Regions from separate parts of the Streptomyces sp. NPDC047130 genome, predicted to be linked through region 1. Evidence: riboswitches for the same ligand, from Rfam matches in the RefSeq annotation. Region 1 holds a riboswitch; the other holds the start of a gene.
The links. Region 1 has a riboswitch for glycine ahead of gcvP (aminomethyl-transferring glycine dehydrogenase). Riboswitches for the same ligand answer to the same signal wherever they lie in the genome.
Positions count from the first base shown of each region.

Region 2: linked by a shared signal. The riboswitch ahead of gcvT (glycine cleavage system aminomethyltransferase GcvT) and the one ahead of gcvP (aminomethyl-transferring glycine dehydrogenase) in region 1 are both predicted to bind glycine.

Region 1 covers NZ_JBEYUK010000031.1:58,066-61,567, reverse strand. The annotation lists gene ABZ836_RS27170 (DNA polymerase IV) at 1-1,475, shown strand, start outside; gene ABZ836_RS27165 (PRC-barrel domain-containing protein) at 1,501-1,872, opposite strand; glycine riboswitch at 2,000-2,095, shown strand; gene gcvP (aminomethyl-transferring glycine dehydrogenase) at 2,283-3,502, shown strand, end outside.
Region 2 covers NZ_JBEYUK010000016.1:120,779-124,280, forward strand. The annotation lists gene ABZ836_RS20230 (enhanced serine sensitivity protein SseB C-terminal domain-containing protein) at 1-16, opposite strand, end outside; gene ABZ836_RS20235 (enhanced serine sensitivity protein SseB) at 172-945, opposite strand; gene ABZ836_RS20240 (AAA family ATPase) at 1,015-1,638, opposite strand; glycine riboswitch at 2,005-2,113, shown strand; gene gcvT (glycine cleavage system aminomethyltransferase GcvT) at 2,264-3,397, shown strand; gene gcvH (glycine cleavage system protein GcvH) at 3,474-3,502, shown strand, end outside.

The sequences.
Region 1 (3,502 bases):
GCAGGCTGGCGCCGAACGCCGCCTATCTCGCGCCGCGGTTCTCGCTCTACCGCTCCATCAGCGACCGGGTGATGGCGCTGCTCCGCGCCCTCTCGCCCCTGGTGGAGCCGCTCAGCCTCGACGAGGCCTTCGTGGACCTGGAGGCCGGCGGGGTCGCCTGGGACACCGCCTCCGCGCGGCGCGCCGGTGAGCGGTTGCGCGAGGACATCCGCGCGGTCACCGGACTCACCGGGTCGGTGGGGCTGGCCGCGTCCAAGATGCTGGCCAAGATCGCCTCGGAGGAGGCCAAGCCGGACGGCCTGGTGTTGATCACCCCGGGCACCGAGCGGGAGCTGCTCGCGCCGATGCCGGTGCGGACGCTGCCGGGCGTGGGGCCCGCCACCGGGGACCACCTGCGCCGCGCCGGGATCACCACGGTGGGGGAGCTGGCCGGGGCGGGCGTCGACGAACTGGTGCGGCTGGTGGGCAAGGCCCACGGGCAGGCCCTGCACGCGATGGCGCTGGCGCACGACGAGCGGCCGGTGGTGGCCGAGCGGGAGACCAAGTCGGTGTCCGTGGAGGACACCTACGACGTGGACATCCACGACCGCGTGCGCATCCGGATGGAGGTGCAGCGGCTCGCCGACCGCTGCGTGCGGCGGCTGCGGGCCGGCGGGCACTCGGGGCGGACCATCCAGCTCAAGGTGCGGCGGTACGACTTCTCCACGCTGACCCGTTCGGAGACGCTGCGCGGTCCCACCGACGACCCGGCGGTGGTCCAGGAGGCGGCGGCGCGGCTGCTCGAGGGGGTCGACACGACGGGCGGGGTCCGGCTGCTGGGCGTCGGCGTCTCCGGGCTGGCCGACTTCACGCAGGAGGACCTCTTCGCCCAGGCGGCGCAGGCCGCGCAGGCCGCGCAGACGGTTCAGGCCACCGAGGAGGCACGGGACGCCGCGCACACCGGGCCGGCCGCGGAGGAGGCGGAGGCCCGTGCGGCCGAGGTGGCCCACCGGTCCCTGCCGGGGCGCGAGCCGTCCGTCGAACGCCCGGTGCGGAGATGGACCGCAGGGCACGACGTACGGCATGCGGCGCACGGGCACGGGTGGGTGCAGGGCAGCGGGCTCGGACGGGTCACGGTGCGGTTCGAGACGCCGTACTCGCCCGTGCCGGGTCGGGTGCGGACCTTCGCCGTCGACGACGCGGACCTCGAGCCCGCGGACCCGCTGCCGCTGGTACCGGAACCGGAACCGGAACCGGAACCGGAACCGGAACCGGAGGGGTCCGAGCCGTCGGCGTCGGGGCCGCCGGTGCCTGAGCCGCCGGAGCGCGGGGGGTCGGAGCGCGATGCCGCGGGGCGTGAACTGCCCGAGCCGTCGGGGCCCGGGTCTTCCGGGGCCCGGCCGCACGGCGCTCGGCCGCACGGCGCCGGTCCGCACGGTCCCGCAGCGCACGGTCCCGCTGCGGCCGGGAGCGGGCCTGAGTGGCCGGCGGCTTGAGCGCTGTGGTGAGGGTGGGCGGTCGTCAGGCGTCCTCCGGGTCCGGGAGGTGGCCGAAGTCCCGGTCGGGGAGCGGGGCGGGGGGTTCGACGTCGAAGCCGTAGTGGCGGTAGAGGGAGAGTTCCTGCTCGGGGGAGAGGTGGCGGCCGACGCCGTAGCCGGGGGCGTCCTTGATGTGGGCCCGGCCGTAGGGGACGCGGAGGGCGCCGTCGACCAGCTCGCTGGTCTCCAGCGGGACGAAGACGTCGCGGCCGAAGAGCCCGGTCCGGATCGCCGCCCATTCGGGCGAACCGGTGGCGTCGTCGAGGTACACCTCGTCGACCGTGCCGATGCGGTTGCCGTCGCAGTCGAATGCCTTGCGGCCTATGAGGTTCCGGGGATCGATGTCCGTGTGCACGTTCCCTCCTTCTGGTCGCAGCTCACTGTCGCAGCGCAGCCGTCGGCACCACCCAAGTGCACTTCGCGGGCGGCGGCCACTCGAGGGTCCGCTCCGGTACCTCGCTGGTAGGCTGGTCAGTGGCTGCCGACCCCGCGCGGGAGAGTCCTCCGAGAGCCTTCGGAGGCGCCGAAGGAGCAACTCCTCCCCGGAATCTCTCAGGCCCCCGTACCGCGCGGACGAGGTCACTCTGGAAAGCAGAGCGGTGCCCGTGACCCCGGTCGCAGCGCCGCTCTCACCGACGGTGAAAGCCGGGCGTCCTCGGGCGGCCGGTGAAGCTCTCAGGTCGTGATGACAGAGGGGGAGGCCGTCGGGCACCCCACCGCCGTGGTGCCCCCCGAAGGTCGCGCAAGACCAGGAGGCCTCCGCCTATGAACGCCCCTCGCACCCCGCTCTCCGCCCTCGAGCAGGGCATCCCCTTCGAGCAGCGTCACATCGGCCCCGACGAGGGCGCCCGGGCGAAGATGCTCGCCCAGGTCGGCTACGGCTCGCTCGACGAGCTGACCGCCGCCGCGGTCCCCGACGTCATCAAGAACGCCGACGCCCTCGACCTCCCGGGCGCGCGGAGCGAGGCCCAGGTGCTGGCCGAGCTGCGCCGGCTTGCCGACGACAACCAGGTCCTCGACTCGATGATCGGCCTGGGCTACTACGGCACCTTCACGCCGCCGGTGATCCTGCGCAACGTGATGGAGAACCCGGCCTGGTACACGGCGTACACGCCGTACCAGCCGGAGATCTCCCAGGGGCGGCTCGAGGCGCTGCTCAACTTCCAGACCATGGTCGCCGACCTGACCGGCCTGCCGACCTCCGGTGCCTCCCTGCTGGACGAGGGCACCGCGGCCGCCGAGGCGATGGCGCTCTCCCGCCGTGTCGGCAAGAAGAAGAACGGCCTGTTCCTGGTCGACGCGGACGCGCTGCCGCAGACCATCGCCGTCATCGAGACCCGTGCGGAGCCGACCGGGGTCGAGGTCGTCGTCGCCGACCTGTCGCAGGGCATCCCCGCCGAGGTCGCCGGGCGCGAGATCAACGGCGTGCTCGTCCAGTACCCGGGCGCCTCCGGCGCGGTGCGGGACATCAAGCCGCTGATCGACCAGGCGCACGAGCTCGGCGCGGTCGTCACCGTCGCCGCCGACCTGCTCGCCCTGACCCTGCTGACGTCGCCCGGCGAGCTCGGCGCGGACATCGCGGTGGGCACCACCCAGCGGTTCGGCGTCCCGATGGGCTTCGGCGGCCCGCACGCCGGCTACATGGCGGTCCGCGAGCAGTTCGCCCGCAACCTGCCCGGCCGCCTGGTGGGCGTGTCGCAGGACGCCGACGGCAACCGGGCCTACCGCCTGGCGCTGCAGACCCGTGAGCAGCACATCCGCCGTGAGAAGGCGACCAGCAACATCTGCACCGCCCAGGTGCTGCTCGCCGTGATGGCGGGCATGTACGCCGTCTACCACGGCCCCGGCGGGCTCAAGGGGATCGCCGAGCGCGTCCACCGGTACGCCGACCTCCTCGCCGCGGGCCTGAAGGCCGGCGGGGTCGAGGTCGTCACCGAGGCCTGGTTCGACACCGTCACCGCGCGCGTCGAGGGCCGGGCCGCCGA
Region 2 (3,502 bases), on a different contig from region 1:
TGCCCGACGCGCTCACCTCAACCAGCCCTTCGCGAAGACATTGGTTCCGCCCCATCGACGTCCGACAGCGAGTGTTCGACCGGGATTATGAAACCAGCTTAAGCGGCGCGGCAGACACCACCTCGGGCGAGCGGAAACCTCCCGGCCGGTTCCCGCGGGCGCGGCGGGGCATCAGACCGCGCCGTAGAACGGCGGCACCTTGGCGCGCAGGTAGTCGCAGACCGGGTCCGGGACGGCGTCCAGGAGGACCAGGTTCACCGGCCAGCACACCGGGTGGCGGCCCAGGGCGCGGCCGAGCGCCTCCAGCGGCAGGGCGCGGGCGTCGCCGGACGGGGCGTCCCAGGTGGCGAGCTCGACGCCGACGAACAGCGCCGGCTCCGCCGTCTCGACGGCGGCCAGGCAGCGCCGTGCGGTGGCGACCACCCCGGCGGCGGCGAACTCCTCGGAGGCGGCGCGCAGGAAGTCCACCGGGTCCTCCCGCCAGTCCGGCTCCCAGAGCCGCACCCGCCCGCCGCGCCCCGCGCCCTCGGGTCCCGCGGCACGGCAGAGCTCGGCGACGGCGGCCGGGGTCAGCGGCAGCCCCACCGCGCCGTCCGGGTTCACCACGACGCCCACCTCGGGGGGCAGCCCGCGCGCGAACTCCACGACCGGCGCGACGGAGAACGACATGTGGGGGCCGACGACGCGCCGGAACTGCTCCTGGGAGCTGAAGACCGGGACGAAGGTCTGCCCGCCCAGTTCCACGGTGGGCAGGTCGAGGGTACGGCTGTCGCGGTCGCCGCCGCCGGGGAGCGGGATCCACACGTGGCTGCGGGTCAGCACCTCCAGGACCCGGCCGCCGGTCGACTCCGAGCCCGGGGCGGCGGCCGAGGCCGCCAGCACCTCCTCCAGCTCGTTGCCGGGCCATCCGCCCCCGAGGGTCTGGTCGTCCGTCGCGAAGTTCATGGTTACCGCCTGGAGTTACCGCGCTGCCGCTGTCTGTCGCTGGTCCGCCGCTGTCTGCGGCACGTCAGACTACGGGACGCCCGGCCGCCGGACGCCTCGCGCGCCGTGCGGGGCGAAACCGATCCCGTCGAGGACGCGCGCCGCGGTGCGGTCCAGCAGCACCGCGGAACCGCAGTCCCGCGGCAGCCGGCCCCGCTCGACGACGTCGGCGAGGAGCCGCCCGACCGCCTTGCGGTGCCGGGCGAAGGCGTACCGGGACACGCCTCGGCCGCGGGCCCGCTGTCCCTGCAGGGCCTCGGCGGGGGTGACGTCGAGCAGCACGAGCCGCAGGGTCCCGCCCCGCCGCCGGGCGGCCCGGCCCAGCCAGGAGCGGACCCACCGCTGGGTGCCGCAGTCGTGGACCACCACCGGCGCCGTCCCGCGCAGGGCGCGCCGCAGTCCGGCGTAGTGGTCGAGCCGCACGAGCGGCCGGTACACCGCGTACGGCAGGGCCCTCGGCATCCACGCGTCCCACCGGTCCCGGGTGTCCTGGGAGTCGATCCGCACCGCGTCCGGCCCGACGGTCCGCCGCATCATCGTGGACTTGCCGCTGCCCGGCAGCCCGGTGACCACCACCACGTCCCGCGGCCCGAAGACCAGCCGCGCGCCGGCCGCGGGGCCGCTCCCGCCGTTCCCCCCGTCCCCTTCGCGCAGGTCGCACACCCTGTCCGCCACGGTTCCCGCGGCCGCGCACCGCGCCGTCCGGTCCGCGCCCTGGGCGCGCACCGCCCCCTGCGTCCGTGTTCCCGCCCGTGGCCCCGCCCAGGAGCGCGCCCGGTGGCGCGCGCCGGGGCCGGTCACGGGCACGGCATGGCCGGCGCCGGCGATCGTCCTCTTCACGTGGTCGTCCTCCCCCATGGGTTCGGGACCTGGAGCATCCCCCCCGAGTGTAAAGAGAAGGCAATGCGCCGGTCGTCTCATTTCGGCCCGGTTCCCGCCACGGTCCCGCAACACACGGGGGGTCCGCCAGGCCCGGGGAGGCCGTGCGATGATGAGCGCGCCAACTGCATACCGGCCGCTTGAATCCGCGCGGGAGAGTCCCGGGTGACGGACGCCATGTCCTGTCCCGGGCGCCGAAGGAGCAAGTCCCTCCCTTGAATCTCTCAGGCCCAGTCACCGCGCGGGCGAGGCACATCTGAAAAGCGGTCCGCCCCGGCGGGCCCACCCACGGTGCAAGCCCTGACCCCGGCCGGCGGTCATGGCGAACCTCTCAGGTTCCGATGACAGATGGGGAGGAACACTCCGTCGTCATGCCTTCGCCCGTACCGGGAGTTTGCCCATGAGCAGTTCCGACCTCCGTCACACCGCGCTCGACGCCCTGCACCGTTCGCTGGGCGCGACCATGACCGACTTCGCCGGCTGGGACATGCCGCTGCGGTACGGCTCCGAGCGGGACGAGCACAACGCCGTGCGCACCCGGGCCGGTCTCTTCGACCTCTCCCACATGGGCGAGATCACGGTCACCGGCCCGCAGGCCACCGCGCTGCTGGACCACGCGCTGGTCGGCAACATCGCGTCGGTCGGCGTCGGCCGCGCCCGGTACACGATGATCTGCCGGGAGGACGGCGGCATCCTCGACGACCTGATCGTCTACCGCCTGGGCGACTCCGGGGCCGGTTTCCCGCACTACATGGTCGTCGCCAACGCCTCCAACGCCCAGGTCGTCCTCGACGCCCTCACCGAGCGCGCCGCGGGCTTCGACGCCGAGGTCCGCGACGACCGCGACGCCTACGCGCTGATCGCCGTCCAGGGTCCCGCCTCCCCGGGCATCCTGGCCTCCCTGACCGACGCCGACCTGGACGGTCTGAAGTACTACGCGGGCCTGCCCGGCACCGTGGCCGGCGTCCCGGCGCTGATCGCCCGCACCGGCTACACCGGCGAGGACGGCTTCGAGCTGTTCACCGCCCCGGAGCACGCCGAGCAGGTGTGGCGGGCGCTGACCGAGGCGGGCGCTCCCGAGGGGCTGATCCCCTGCGGCCTGTCCTGCCGCGACACGCTGCGCCTGGAGGCCGGCATGCCGCTGTACGGCCACGAGCTCTCCACCTCCCTCACGCCCTTCGACGCCGGCCTGGGCCGGGTCGTGAAGTTCGAGAAGGAGGGCGACTTCGTCGGCCGCGCCGCCCTCGCCGAGGCCGCCGAGCGCGCCGCGACGAACCCGCCGCGCAAGCTGGTCGGCCTGGTCGCCGAGGGCCGCCGGGTCCCGCGCGCCGGCTACCAGGTGGTGGCGGGCGGCGAGGTGGTCGGCGAGGTCACCTCCGGCGCCCCCTCCCCCACGCTGGGGAAGCCGATCGCCATGGCCTACGTCGACGCCGCGTACGCCGAGCCCGGCACGGCCGGCGTGGGCGTGGACATCCGGGGCACCCACGAGCCGTACGAGGTCGTCGCGCTGCCGTTCTACAGGCGCCGGAAGTAGCCTTCCGCCGCACCCTTCCTTTTCCCGGTTCTTCCGGACCCTTCGGAAACTCCCCGCGTACAGGAGAATCTCAGCCATGAGCAACCCCACGGACCTGCGTTACAG